3 regions of the Bradyrhizobium sp. 35 genome follow, and region 1 is predicted to be linked to each of the others. Evidence: predicted binding sites of a transcription regulator. Region 1 holds the regulator's gene; each other region holds the start of a gene.
What was found. Region 1 encodes LexA, which represses DNA repair genes until DNA is damaged. Its sites were predicted from a motif close to TGTTCNNNNTGTGTTCNG; they were not measured.
Positions count from the first base shown of each region.

Region 2: the regulator LexA is predicted to act here: its motif matches at 1,521-1,538, upstream of IVB36_RS13600 (PA0069 family radical SAM protein).
Region 3: the regulator LexA is predicted to act here: its motif matches at 3,001-3,018, upstream of IVB36_RS26800 (helicase-related protein).

Region 1 covers NZ_JADPJC010000092.1:14,204-18,936, reverse strand. Annotated here, with positions in the region: gene glp (gephyrin-like molybdotransferase Glp) at 114-1,325, shown strand; gene lexA (transcriptional repressor LexA) at 1,502-2,203, shown strand; gene IVB36_RS19720 (hypothetical protein) at 2,698-3,132, shown strand; gene IVB36_RS19715 (ComEC/Rec2 family competence protein) at 3,271-4,733, opposite strand, start outside.
Region 2 covers NZ_JADPJC010000058.1:128,927-133,659, forward strand. Annotated here, with positions in the region: gene IVB36_RS13595 (phosphoketolase family protein) at 1-1,348, opposite strand, end outside; gene IVB36_RS13600 (PA0069 family radical SAM protein) at 1,560-2,723, shown strand; gene IVB36_RS13605 (VOC family protein) at 2,747-3,202, shown strand; gene IVB36_RS13610 (ribonuclease HII) at 3,280-4,137, shown strand; gene IVB36_RS13615 (glycosyltransferase family 39 protein) at 4,236-4,733, shown strand, end outside.
Region 3 covers NZ_JADPJC010000131.1:64,322-69,054, forward strand. Annotated here, with positions in the region: gene IVB36_RS26800 (helicase-related protein) at 1-2,734, opposite strand, end outside; gene IVB36_RS26805 (DUF3108 domain-containing protein) at 3,412-4,221, opposite strand.

The DNA.
Region 1 (4,733 bases):
ATGTGAAGGGGCGGGATGACTGTGCCTGCTCAGCCGCTTTTGCCTCTGCGCCTGCGCTCGGCTAGAAGACATGCGGAACATTCGCCCGAACGTGCCGAGCAGGAGTTTTCGCCGTGGCCTTGATGCCGGTTTCCGACGCGCTTGCCGCGGTGCTGGCGGGTGCAGAGCCGCTGCCGGAAGAAATGATTTCCCTCGACGAGGCCTACCATCGCGTGCTCGCGCGTGACGTCTTGGCGCGGCGCACGCAGCCGCCGCAAGCGATGTCGGCGATGGACGGCTACGCGGTGCGCGCGGCCGATGCCGCGACGATCGATTCGGAGCTCACCGTCATCGGCGAAGTCGCAGCGGGCCGACCGTTCGAGGGGACGGTCGGAGCCGGCGAGGCCGTGCGGATCTTCACCGGCGGCGTCATTCCCTTTGGCGCGGACGCCGTCGTGATCCAGGAGGACACGGTCGCCGCCGGCAAGCGCATCACGATCAAGGAAGCCGCGATCGCCGGCCGGCACATCCGCCCCGCCGGCGTCGATTTCCGCGAGGGCGACGTGCTCCTGCGCAAGGGAAGCCGTCTGACCGAGCGAGACCTCGCGCTCGCCGCCGGGATGAATCATCCGCACCTTGCCGTTGTCAGGCGTTCGAAGGTCGCGATTCTCGCCACCGGCGACGAGCTGGTGATGCCGGGCACCACGCCCGGCCACGGCCAGATCGTCTATTCCAACGGCTACGCCCTGCACGCGCTCGCCCGCAGCGAGGGCGCCGAGACCATCGACCTCGGTATTGCCGCCGACACGCTCGAGGCCACCACCGCCGGCATCCGCCGCGCCCGCGAGAGCGGCGCCGACGTCCTGATCACGACCGGCGGCGCATCGGTCGGCGACCACGATCTGGTCCAGCAGGCACTGCGGGACGAAGGCATCGCGATGGCGTTCTGGAAGATCGCGATGCGGCCAGGCAAGCCGATGATGCACGGGCGACTCGGCGCAATGGGTGTGATCGGCCTGCCGGGCAATCCCGTATCGTCCTACGTGTGCGCTTTCCTGTTCATGGTGCCGCTGATTCGCGCCCTGTCGGGCCGTTCAGTGATTCACCATCGCCGTGAACGCGCCGTGCTCGGCCGCGACGTCGGCGCCAACGACCAGCGCGAGGACTATCTGCGCGCGCATCTTGAGGAGCGTGACGATGGCACACGCGTCGTTGTTCCCGTCAATCATCAGGACTCTTCGCTGCTTGCGAATCTCGCTGCAGCACAGGTACTTCTCGTCCGCGCACCATTCGCGCCGAAGGCCGAAGCCGGCACGGCTTGCGAAGTGTTGCGGCTCCCCGTCTGAGCGCCCCCGCAACGCGCGTTCCGCGCACTTTGCTCTGTTCACCGTAAATTAAGCAGTTGCGGAACATGTATCGAACATATAGTGTCTGTTCATGATTTGTTTCGAGCATGCAGCGGCTTATGGCCGAATTCAGCGTCTCGGAATCGGACGACATCAACCGGGGGACTTTGGTCGAGATGTTAACGCGCAAACAATACGAGCTTCTGCGGTTCATCAGTGAACGTCTGAAGGAAAGCGGCGTGCCGCCCTCCTTCGACGAGATGAAGGATGCGCTCGATCTGCGCTCGAAGTCGGGCATCCATCGCCTGATCACGGCGCTCGAGGAGCGTGGCTTCATCCGACGCCTGCCCAACCGCGCCCGTGCGATTGAAGTCATCAAGCTGCCGGAGCTCCAGGCAGCCGCTGGCAGCCGCCGCGGCTTCACGCCGAGCGTCATCGAGGGCAATCTCGGCAAGGTGCGTGCGAGCGCGAGCCTGCCCGCTGACGAGGGCGAACGTCCCGTCGCGGTGCCGGTGATGGGCCGCATCGCGGCCGGCACGCCGATCGAGGCGTTGCAGACCCGCAGCCATACTATCAGCGTACCGCCTGACATGCTCGGCTCGGGCGAGCATTACGCGCTGGAAGTGCGCGGCGACTCGATGGTCGAAGCCGGCATTCTCGACGGCGACATGGCCCTGATCCAGCGCAACGAGAGCGCCGATACCGGCGACATCGTGGTGGCGCTGATCGACGACGAGGAAGCGACGCTGAAGCGCTTCCGCCGTCGCGGCGCCTCGATCGCGCTCGAGCCCGCCAACGCGGCCTATGAGGTCCGCATCCTGCCGCCCAACCGGGTGAAGATTCAGGGCAAGCTGATCGGGCTTTACCGGAAGTACTGATACCGGGAGTCCTTTCTATCGGCAGTACTTCATATCGGAAGCACTTCATGCCGGAGGTGCTTGGCGCCTCGCGCGCTTCCGATCGGCATCGCCGGTCAGAGATTGGAGCGGATCATCGTCCGCTCCGGCTGGATAGCCTTTCTGGTTCTGCACAGACTATCCGGCCCCTCCTCCAACGCTGGCTCCTCGCCACGCCGACGAAGCAGCACCGCTTCAAGCAGCACCGCTTCGCGGCTCGGTTGTTCGAGGAAACAGCGACCAGCGGTCAAGTTCGGCCGTTGCAGCCAAGTTGGCAATGTTCGCGTACGCGCCTCCCGAATGCATCGCGGCGAGCTTTGTTCCTATTGAATTCGGGAAAGATAATGTGATCGCGGCTTGCGGAAGCCAGCCGCAGATTTGCCCACAACCAAGCACAGCGTTCGTGCTTCCACTCTGATAGAGGCCTGCGCCTCGATAAGAGACGCGGGTTGCTATCCCAGCATGAGGAGCACCCGATGTGTGACTACAGCCTACATGCCGTCGCGTCGCGCCCCGCCGAAGTCGGCGAGACGATCGTCACGACAAGCTTCCGCGGCACCTCGACGCGCGGCTTCGCCTCTGCAGCCGATCCGTCCGTCGCCGTCTGCCTGCTGCCGGGGACGGAGCTCGCCTTCGCCGACGACGTCCGCTACGACAATCGCTGGATCTGGACGCGCACCATCAATTCCCGCGTCGGCAAGTTCGGCAAGATCGATCCGCACGTTCCCGACCGCCATCATGATGCGATCGAATTCCCCGACGGCAAATACGTGCTGGTGACGCAGCTCGTCGAAGGCCAGCGCGCGACGGTGCTGCAACTGCCGGTGACTCAGTCGGTCACCGAGCGCGAGCACAAGGCGCAGATCACCGCCGACAGGCAGCCGACCGTCACGCACCTGCCGATCGGCTGACAGAGCCGCCCTCCGGCTACGAGGTCGGAGGTCAGGATTGAATCGCCATCGCCGGCCGTGGCCGGCGAGATGGTGTGGTTTGCGCCCCGCGAATCCGAACGGACGCACCGAACCACTGCGTTGCTCCGCACCATCAGATCAATCGTCGGCTTGCAGGTCGGTGTCCGCCGGCGTTGCGTCCTTGATGCGAGGCGCGGTCGACTTTGGCGCGAGGCTGCCGTCGAAATCACCCTCGCCGGCGCCGGCCGGCAACCAGGGGCGGCTCGTGCCTCTCGCCCTCACTGCCTGAACCACAAAACCGTCACCACGCTGCGTCAGCGCCAGCGCGCTCTGGCTGGCGAGCCGCTGCCGATCGACCACCATCGCCGCGCAATCGGGCGGCGCGGGACGAGTCGTCACCACCAGGGCGGCCCGACTGCAATCGTCTGCGAGAGCGTCGACGCGCAGTGCCAGCGCGACCAGCCTCCCGTCGGCCAGTGGCGTCACGCAGCCGGATTCGTCGCAGGACACGCCATCGGCAAGCGAGGCTCTGCCCGCATCGCGCGGATCGGCGTCGGCAGCGAGCCATTCCTTGAGCAGAAAGCCGTCCTTGTTCGTCCTGATCAGGTGCAGATATCCGTCCCTGCCCCGCACCGCGACGCTCGCGCCATCCCCGGCAATCAGGATGTCGGGCTGCCGCGCCGACAGTCCCCAGAGGATCGCTGCCAGCAGCACCAGGGCGCCGGACCAGCGCAGCGGCGTGCGCAACAAGCCGAGCACAATGATTCCCAGGCTCGCCGCGATCAGCGGCGCGATCCCGAACGCCGGGATGCGGCCCACCGCGCCCGGCAAGGCCGCGACCCAGCGCGAGACCGCGACCATCCACTCGATGCCAATCCCCATCAGCCACCAGAACACGCTGTCCAGCCCGAACGGCGCAGCAAGCAGCCCCAACAGCCCCGCCGGCATCACCAGCGCAGAGACCACGGGCATCGCGCCGAGATTGGCGAGCACGCCGAACGGCGTGACACGGTGGAAATGAAAGGCGGCATAGGGCGTGGTCGCAAGTCCCGCAATCAGCGAAGCCATGAACAGCATCGCAATCTCGCGCCCACCCCACATCGCAATGCGCGCAGTCGCCGAATTGTCCGGCGAGGCAAACAAATTGGGCATGCCGATTTGCACCAGTGCGACCAAGCCGAGCGTTGCCGCAAACGACATCTGAAAACTCGGATGCACCAGCGCTTCCGGCGCGACCGCCAGCACGATCAGCGCAGCCACAGCAAGCGTGCGGAAGGTGATGGCGCGGCGATCGACCATCACCGCGATCAGCACCACCGCCGTCATGAAGAACGACCTTTGCGTGGCGACCTCCGCGCCCGACAGCAGCAGGTAGAACGCAGCGGCGACCAGCGCGGCGGCGGCCGACCATTTCTTGATGGCGAAGCCGGCTGCCAGTCCGGGGATCAGAGCGAGCAGCGCGCGCACCGCGAAGAACACGACGCCGGCAACGACGGCCATGTGATAACCGGAGATCGAGAGCACGTGGCCGAGGCCGGAGATGAACATCGCATCGTTGACGGGCGTGGTGATCGCATCGCGCCGCCCGGTGAGCAGCGCGG
Region 2 (4,733 bases), on a different contig from region 1:
AAGGTTTTGTCGGCTCCATCCAGACGCGTTCGGTGGCCTCGAACACCGCATCGAGCCGGTTCGACGCAGTCTCGTCCGGGCCCATGATGCGGAAGTTGCGGGCCTCGGTGTTGAGGCGGATGACGTCGCGCAGGAATTTCCCGAGCTCGCGGGTTGCCTCCGCCACGACGCCGCCCGGCTGCGCTACTTCGACGGCGAAACTGCGGAAGTCCGGCAGCTTCAGCTCCTTCTTCAGAAGGCCGCCATTGGCGTGCGGATTGGCGCCCATGCGGCGATTGCCTTCGGGCGCGAGCGCCTGGAGCTCGGCAATGAGCGCGCCGTTCGCGTCGAACAGCTTTTCCGGCTCGTAGCTGCGCATCCAGTCTTCGAGAATCTTCAGATGCGCCGGGTTCTCGCGACAGTTCGCGACGGGCACCTGATGCGCCCGCCAAAAGCCCTCCACCTTCTTGCCGTCGACTTCCTTGGGGCCGGTCCAGCCCTTCGGGCTGCGCAGCACGATCATCGGCCAGCGCGGACGTTCGACGCTCTTGCGGCCGTCGCGGGCGTGCTGCTGGATCGACCGGATGCTGACGAGCGCGACGTCGAGCGCGTCTGCCATGGCCCGGTGCATCAATTTGGGATCGTCGCCCTCGACGAACAGCGGCTCGTGGCCGAGCCCGCGGAAGAGATCGCGGATCTCGTCGTCGCGCATCCGGCCGAGCACGGTCGGATTGGCAATCTTGTAACCGTTGAGATGCAGGATCGGCAGCACCGCGCCGTCATGCGCAGGATTGAGGAATTTGTTGGAGTGCCAGGACGCGGCGAGCGGGCCGGTCTCGGCCTCGCCGTCACCGACGACACAGGCGACGATCAGGTCGGGATTGTCGAAGGCCGCGCCATAGGCATGCACCAGCGCGTAACCGAGCTCACCGCCTTCGTGGATCGAGCCCGGCGTTTCCGGCGCCGCGTGACTCGGGATGCCGCCGGGGAAGGAGAATTGCCTGAACAGCTTGCGCAACCCCTCGGTATCGCGCGCGATATCGGGATAGAGCTCGCTGTAGCTGCCTTCGAGATAGGTGTTGGCGACCATGCCGGGGCCGCCGTGCCCGGGACCGCAGACATAGATCACGTTCAGGTCCAGCGCGCGGATGATGCGGTTGAGATGGGCATAAATGAAGTTCAAACCGGGCGTCGTGCCCCAATGGCCGAGCAAACGCGGCTTGATGTGCTCGGGCCGTAAGGGCTCGCGCAGCAGCGGATTGTCGAGGAGATAGATTTGCCCAACGGAGAGATAGTTCGCGGCGCGCCAATAGCGGTCGAGCAGATCGAGGTTGCTGCTCGCTGCGGCCAATTGTTGTTGATTTGTCATGTTCTTGCCGACCTTCACCCAACGATCGTCATCAACCATGTTCCGCGACGATCGATCCCTCCCGTGATCAAACGGAATCGTGGTCACGCTGGTGTTGCGTGAAGTCAAAAACCCCCGCCCGAAATTTGGGCAGCTCGACTGTGCATGGGGTTGTTTTCACGTTTTTTGTTTGTGTTCTTGATTTGTTCCTTTGGCATGCTATCTTGGCTTCATGAGTCCAGCATCCTCTCATGCTCTCAAGCACCCGCCGGTCACGGCGCCCTCCGAGCCGGCGGGTGCGCCTTCTGACTTCCCTGAGCTGGCGGTCGCCATCGACCGCCAGCGCAGGCGAGGCCGGGGCGCGCAGTCCAACGCCAGCGGCCGGTTTGAGGCCGAGGCGCGCGTCGCATTCGACGATGGCTGGCAGAGCCTTGAAGAACTGCCCCCGTTCAAGACCACGGTCGGGATCGACACCTCGCGCAAGGTGATCACCCGCAACGAATCTCCCGACATCGGCTTCGATCGTTCGATCAATCCCTACCGCGGTTGCGAGCACGGCTGCGTCTATTGCTTCGCGCGGCCGACGCATGCCTATCTCGGCCTGTCGCCGGGGCTCGACTTTGAGTCGAAGCTGTTCGTGAAGCCCGAGGCGCCGGCGTTGCTCGAGAAGGAGCTTGCGGCGCCGGGCTACGAGCCGCGGATGATCGCGATCGGCACCAACACCGATCCCTATCAGCCGATCGAGCGCGAGCGCAAAATCATGCGCGGCATTCTGGAGGTGCTGGAGCGCGCCGGCCATCCCGTCGGGATCGTCACCAAGTCGGCGCTGGTCGTGCGCGACATCGACATTCTCGCGCGAATGGCCAAACGCAACCTCGCCAAGGTCGGGATCTCCGTGACCTCGCTCGATCCGAAACTAGCGCGCACCATGGAGCCGCGGGCGTCCACGCCGCCGAAGCGGCTGGAGGCACTGAAGCAGCTTTCCGAGGCTGGCATTCCGACCACCGTCATGGTCGCGCCCGTGATCCCCGCGCTGAACGATTCCGAGATCGAGCGCATCCTGGATGCCGCCGCCCATGCCGGCGTCAAGGAGGCCTCCTACGTGTTGCTGCGGTTGCCGCTCGAGGTGCGCGATCTCTTTCGGGAATGGCTGATGGCGAACTATCCGGACCGGTATCGCCACGTCTTCACGCTGATCCGCGACATGCGCGGCGGCCGTGACTACGATGCGAAATGGGGCGAGCGCATGAAGGGCACCGGCCCGATGGCCTGGACCATCGGCCGCCGCTTCGAGATCGCTTGCGACAGGCTCGGGCTGAACAAACGGCGCGCCAAGCTGACGACGGATCATTTTGCCAAGCCGAAGCGGAACGGCGATCAGCTCAGCCTGTTCTGAGGGACGAAGTGAGAGAGGCGTCTATGAGTAAGGAACCGCCAGCTCCTATCCCGCGGCTGACCGTCATCACGCTGGGCGTGAACGACATCCGCGCCAGCATTGCCTTTTACGACGCGCTCGGTTTCTCGCGCCGGCTCAAGGTAACCGGCGAGACCGTTGCGTTCTATGACACCGGCGGTCCGGTGCTCGCGTTGTTTCCCTGGGATCAACTCGCGGTCGACGCCAAATTGCCTGATCATCCGAGGCCATCGACGTTCCGCGGCATGACGCTCGCCTGGAATTGCCGCGCGCGTGAGGAGGTGGATGCGGTGCTGGTCTTCGCCGTCAGCAAGGGAGCCGCGTTGCTGAAGGCAGCACATGAGACCGACTACGGCGGCTATTCCGGCTATTTCGCCGATCCTGACGGCCATCCCTGGGAGGTCGTGGTCGCGCCCGGCATCGACGTCGGCGAGGACCGGCGGGTGCATCTGGCGGAATAGGGCGGCTGGCTTGAATAACGGGAATTGTTCGAGGTTCCCGATTGCGCAGGCCATGCCGCTTGCGCACGATCCCGGCCATGATTCGGGATCAATCCGCCAAGAAGCCGGCCAAAGGCGCGCCCAAAAAGGCTGCGCCTAAGAACGAGAAGGCTGCGCCTGAGAACAAGAAAGCTGCGCCCAAAAAAATCGCCAAGGCGCTGGCCGGCACAAAGAGCGCCATCATCGTTGCCCCAAGCTTCCGCCGTGAGCGCGCGCTGATCAAGCGCGGCGTTTGGCCGGTAGCGGGCTGCGATGAGGCGGGCCGGGGGCCACTGGCCGGTCCGGTGGTGGCGGCGGCGGTGATTCTCGATCCCGACCGCATCCCGCGCGGCATCGACGATTCCAAGCGCCTGACGGCCGAGGAGCGCGAAAGGCTGTTCGGCAAGATCTGCGCGACCGCCCAGGTCTCGGTGGCCGTCGCCTCGCGCTCCCGCATCGACCGCGACAACATCCTGCGCGCCTCGCTGTGGGCGCTGAAGCGCGCCGTGGTGGCGCTGCCCCAGCAGCCGCGGCACGTCTTCGTCGACGGCCGCGACCGGCTCGACACGGAATGCGATTGCGAAGCCGTGATCGGCGGCGACGGCATCGTCCTGTCGATCGCAGCGGCCTCGATCATCGCCAAGGTAACGCGGGACCGCCTGATGTGCGCGTTGGCGCAGGACTGTCCCGGCTACGGTTTCGAGCAGCATAAGGGCTACGCCGTGCCCGAGCACCTCGACGCGCTCAACCGCCTCGGTCCCACCGTCCACCACCGCAGCTTCTTCGCCCCCGTCGCCGCCGCACGCGCCAAGCACATGCCCTGGACGGTCGAGCCGGCGCAGGATCTGTTTGCGGTGACCGAGATCGAGTTGCAGGTGGACACGAGCCTGGAAGTCGACGCGTCGGCAAATCTCTAGACGAGACTCAGTTGCCACGACGCGTCACGCCCTTTATCAAAACAGTCGTGAGCGAATAGGGCCGGCTTCACGGGTTGGCTGCATCTTTCGGACGTTGCATGCGGTTTACCTCCCTGGTCATCGAGCTCATTCGCGCGCGGCCGCGGCTGATCGTCTGGATCGCCGTGCTGCTCCAGGCCGCGATGTGGCTGTTCGTGGCGCTCGTGTTTTATCGCAGCCCGCCCGGCAGTCTCGCGACCCTGCTGGCCTTCGGCCGCGAATACCAGGTCGGCACCGATCTCGGGCCGCCCTTGCCGGTCTGGCTCGCCGACATCGCCTATCGCGCTGCCGGCGGCCACCTGTTCGGTGTCTACGTGCTGGCCGAGCTCTGCGGGATCGCGACTTTGATCACGCTCTATCATCTGTCCCGCGCGGTGGTCGGTCCCCAGCAGGCAGTGCTGGCCGTGCTGCTGACCATGACGCTGCTGGCCTTCTCCTCGCCCACACTCGACTTCGGCCCTCTGGTGCTGGCGCGACCGCTCTGGGCGCTGCTGCTGCTGCATTCCTGGCAGATCATCGGACAGCGCCGCGGCAACGCCTGGTTTGCCTGGTCGATC
Region 3 (4,733 bases), on a different contig from region 1:
CTTCCGCAGGTGGCGCGATGCCGGGAGCGTCTTCCGGCGTGACGGAAGCTTCGAGCGCCGGCTCGTCATGCGCGGGCTCGTCGTGCTGCTCCATCCCGGGCGCGTCTTCGACGGTCACAGGCTCGGCAGCGGCTTCGATCGCGGCATCCGCAGGGGTTGCGGCGTCCTCGACCGGCGTTTCGGTTGCGGGCGTCTCTTCGCTGGAGGCTTCAGCAACAGGCGCCTCAGCAATAGGCGTCTCGACAACAGCCGCGGCGGGCTTCGCCGGCAGCGGCGGGCGCTTGTCCATGCGATAGCCGAGCGCACGCAGCACGGAGGCAAAGTCTTCGCCGGCGGAGCCGGTGAGCGAGGTCATCGCCTGCGTCACCACAAAGCTGCGGCCGTCGAATGCCCCGGCGGGCTTTTCGCCAGACGCGTTCTCGCGCCAGGCCAGCGCCGGACGGATCAGATCGGCCAGGCGCTCGAGGATATCGACGCGCACGGCGCGCTCGCCGGCCTGCTTGTAGCCGAGCACGCGATAGGCATCGCGCGGCAGCTGCTTGTCGACCGGGAACGAGGTGCGGCCCGAGCTCGCCAGATGCTGCGCGCCCGACAGCGCGGAGGGATCGACATTGTCCTGCTTCAGCGCCCAGAGCAGCGCGGCCAGCGCACGCCCGGCCGGCTTGAGCAGGCCGGGGAAATAGAGGTGATAGGCGCCGAAGCGGACGCCGTATTTGCGCAAGGTCGCGCGCGAGGGCTGGTCGAGATCCTTCAGCTCGTTGGCGATCTTCGGGCGCTCCAGCACGCCGAGCGCCTCGACGAGCTGATAGGCGATGCCGCGGGCGATGCCGGTGACGTCCTCGGCCTTGCTGAGCTCGAACAGCGGCCCGAGCAGCTTTTCGATATGCGTCTTGAGCCAGAGCTCAAGCCGCGCCTGCACCTTGTCGCGGGGGGCGCCCGTGAGGCGTTCGTCGGAGATGATGCGGATGCGCGGATGCAGCGCTTCCTCTGCGGCAGACAGCCGCGCCACGGCGTCGCCGGTCCAGCGGATGATGCCTTCCGAGGTCAGCACGAACTGCTCGTCCGGTGCGTTGCCCAGTTTTTCGGCGCGCGCGTTGATCTCGCCGGCGAGCACGGCCTGCGCTGCAGCCTGCAACGCTTTCGCATCGGAGCCGGCTTCCGCCGCATCCGGTGCAAAGGTGAAGCCATCGAGGCGGCCGATGACATGGCCTTCGACGATGACTTCGCCGGTCTTGCCGATTTCCGTATTCAAGCTCGTGTTCTCCCGCAGGCGGCGCATCAATACACTGGTCCGGCGATCAACGAAACGCTCAGTCAAGCGTTCATGGAGCGCATCCGATAATTTATTTTCGACCTCGCGGGCGATCCCCTGCCAGCGTTCGGGGTCTTTCAGCCAGTAGGGGCGATTGGCGACGAAGGTCCAGGTGCGAATCTGCGCGATCCGGGCCGACAGCGTGTCGATATCGCCGTCAACGCGGTCGGCCTGGTCGATCTGGGTCCTGAACCAGGCGTCGGGGATGCATCCCTTCCGCATCAGGAAGCCGTACAGCGTCGTCACCAGCTCGGCATGGGCGGCCGGCGACAGCTTTCGATAATCCGGGACCTGGCAGGCCTCCCACAGCCGTTCCACGGCGTCCTTGCCATGCGCGACATCGCGCACCTCGGCGTCGCGGGCGGCGTGGTCGAGCACGCGCATGTCCTCGGCAATCGGCGCGCGCGTCAGCGCCTCGTGGCCGGGGGCCAGGTTCAGCGAGACCTGGAGCGCGCCGAGGGAAGCAAAATCCAGCTTCGAATTGCGCCATTGCAAAACCTTCACGGGATCGAAGGTGTGGTTCTGCAGCGCATTGACGAGCTCGGGCTCGAACGGGCCGCAGCGGCCGGTGGTGCCGAAGGTGCCGTTGCGGGTGGCGCGGCCGGCGCGGCCGGCGATCTGAGCGAATTCGGACGGCGTCAGGCGGCGGAACTGGTAGCCGTCGTACTTGCGGTCGGAGGCAAAGGCGACGTGGTCGACGTCGAGATTGAGGCCCATGCCGACGGCGTCGGTGGCGACGAGGTAATCGACCTCGCCGTTCTGGAACATCGCGACCTGCGCGTTGCGGGTGCGCGGCGACAGCGAACCCAGCACCACGGCGGCGCCGCCATGCTGGCGGCGGATCAGCTCGGCGATGGCGTAGACCTCGTCGGCCGAGAAGGCGACGATGGCGGTGCGGCGCGGCTGCCGCGTGATCTTGCGATCACCCGCGAATTCCAGCTGCGACAGGCGCGGCCGCGTGATCATGGAGACGCCCGGCAGCAGCCGCTCGATGATCGGGCGCATGGTCGCAGCGCCGAGCAGCAGCGTCTCGTCGCGGCCGCGGCGATTGAGGATGCGATCGGTGAAGACGTGGCCGCGTTCCAGATCGGATGCGATCTGCACCTCGTCGACGGCAAGGAACGAGACGTCGAGATCCCGCGGCATCGCCTCGACGGTCGAGACCCAATAGCGCGGCGCTTTCGGCTTGATCTTCTCCTCGCCGGTCACGAGCGCGACGGCGTCGGGGCCGACCCTTGCTGCGATCTTGTTGTAGACCTCGCGCGCGAGCAGGCGCAGCGGCAGCCCGATCATGCCGGAGGGATGCGCGAGCATCCGCTCGATGGCGAGATGGGTCTTGCCGGTGTTGGTGGGACCAAGCACCGCAGTGACGCCGGCGCCGGGAAGCCGCTCGGAAGCGAAGGGGGAGGAGGAAAAAGGCATCTGGGGGATTAGGTAATGGCGATTGGGGCGAATGTCAGTGCTGTTTTGGGGCGGTGGCGCGAAGGGCTCGCCTCACACACTGCTGTCCTCGCCCGGCTCGACCGGGCGATCCAGTATTCCAGAGGCGGCGCAGATCAAACCGAGAGGGCGCGGCGTACTGGATGCCCCGGTCAAGCCGGGGCATGACGGCGGAGAATGCGGCGCCTCTCCCTGAACCCAGCGCAACTGTCTCACTTTGCGACGCTTTTCCCGTTGGCTTTAAGCTTCGGAACGAGTTGAGAACGAATCGCGGCCGAATCGCTGACTCCCCCTTGAGTCCTGTTCCGTTCACGCAAGATGTCGCGGGAGGCTTGTGGGTTCGCACTAGATGGAGTTTTGCTCCGCCGCACAAGCGACGTTTCGATGGCGGATTCGTTAAAGCTGGGGACGGCGCGGAGTCGAATCAGAATCGGGGAGGAGTCAAATGGATTCCCGGTTCTCGACCCCCTCCAAACAAAATGCGCGAAAACAACCCCATGCACAGTAGGCATGTTGTTGAAATCATTGATGTTTATTTTCACCAAAAGGGAGGTCCGTAGCCCGCATGGAGCGGAGCGCAATGCGGGGGCCGAAGCAAAGAACCCCGGATTACGCTGCGCTCCATCCGGGCTACGGCAGCGGGGCTACGGCACCCAGCCCTACTGCGTCTTCGCGACCTTGGGCGGCTGGGCGCTGGTGATGAAGCTGGTTGCTTCCAGCATGGCCGGCCCGAGCGGGGTCGGCACTTTCAGCCAGAACGGGACCAGGATGCGCGTGCCGGCGATCGGTGCGAACGCGACCTCGATGTTGCGCTGGGCGGCGAGATATTTGATCACCGGACGGTCGGGGATGTAGCCGGCGATGGGCACGAAATAGAGCGAGCAGACCACGACCTGGCCGTGATAGCCCTTCTCCGCCTTCACGTTCTCCATGCGCTTGAAATCGAGCTTGAGCTCGTAGCGCATGCGGCCGTCGAACACGGCGGCGCTGCCGTGGCAGGCGTCCGCCGACAGCACGTCGCCGGTGCCGGATACGCGCACCAGCGAGGCCGTCATCGGGTCCCAGACGCCGCGGCGATGCGCGTCGGTGACGACGATGCGGTCGGGATCGACCGGCGGCTCCGGCAGGATGGCAAAATCCTTCACATTGCCCTTGTCGAGCGTGATGCGGATCTCTTCGGTCTTCTTCGAGGTGGTGGTGGAGGCCTGATAGCCGGTCGCGACCAGCGCGCCGTTGACCACGCGGCCCTGCGAGGCGCCGGTGCCGGACCCGCCCGCGAAGGATTTCAGCAGCCCCGAGGTGCCGCCGGAGGCCGCGGCCGCGAACACATCGTCCTGGATGTCGATGTTCCAGGCGCCCTTGCCGACGGGAATGCCCGCCAGCGTCGCCTCATATTGCGCCTCGAGCTTGCCCTGCGCCGCCGCGGGCTCCGCCGCCCACGCCAACACCAGCCCGCCAAGGGCCGCCATGACCCAGCGGCCGGCAGAGCGAGGATGGCTTACGCGCGGATTCCTCGCGCGCCGCTCCGCTGAGCGCAGCTCTTTTGGGCGCAGGCTCGGCGCAAGATGAGGCGTTGTGAGCACGAAACAATCCAATCGGGGCGCGAACGGTTGTTACTTAAGCCAAATACCGCGCCAAGCAATGCGTCCGGGCCTGTCGGCGTCCGGAACTCCACCGGACTTTTCGGGCGCGAATACGCCCTTTATGTGATGGTAAGGCGCGATAATCATTGCCGTTTTGGTGATCGGGGGTGGGACTGAAAGCGCACCTCACCCCGCCACCTCCACCGCCGTCATGCCCCGGCTTGACCGGGGCATCCAGTACGCCGCGGCCCCTCTGGTCAGCCGCACCGGCGCGGAGTACTGGATCGCCCGGTCCCGGCTCCGCCAAGGCTACGCCGAGGCCCACACGGGTGCTCGGCCCGCCGAAGCTTCAGCGAAGGCGGCGAGCCGGGCGATGACAGCTACCTTGGAGCACGAAA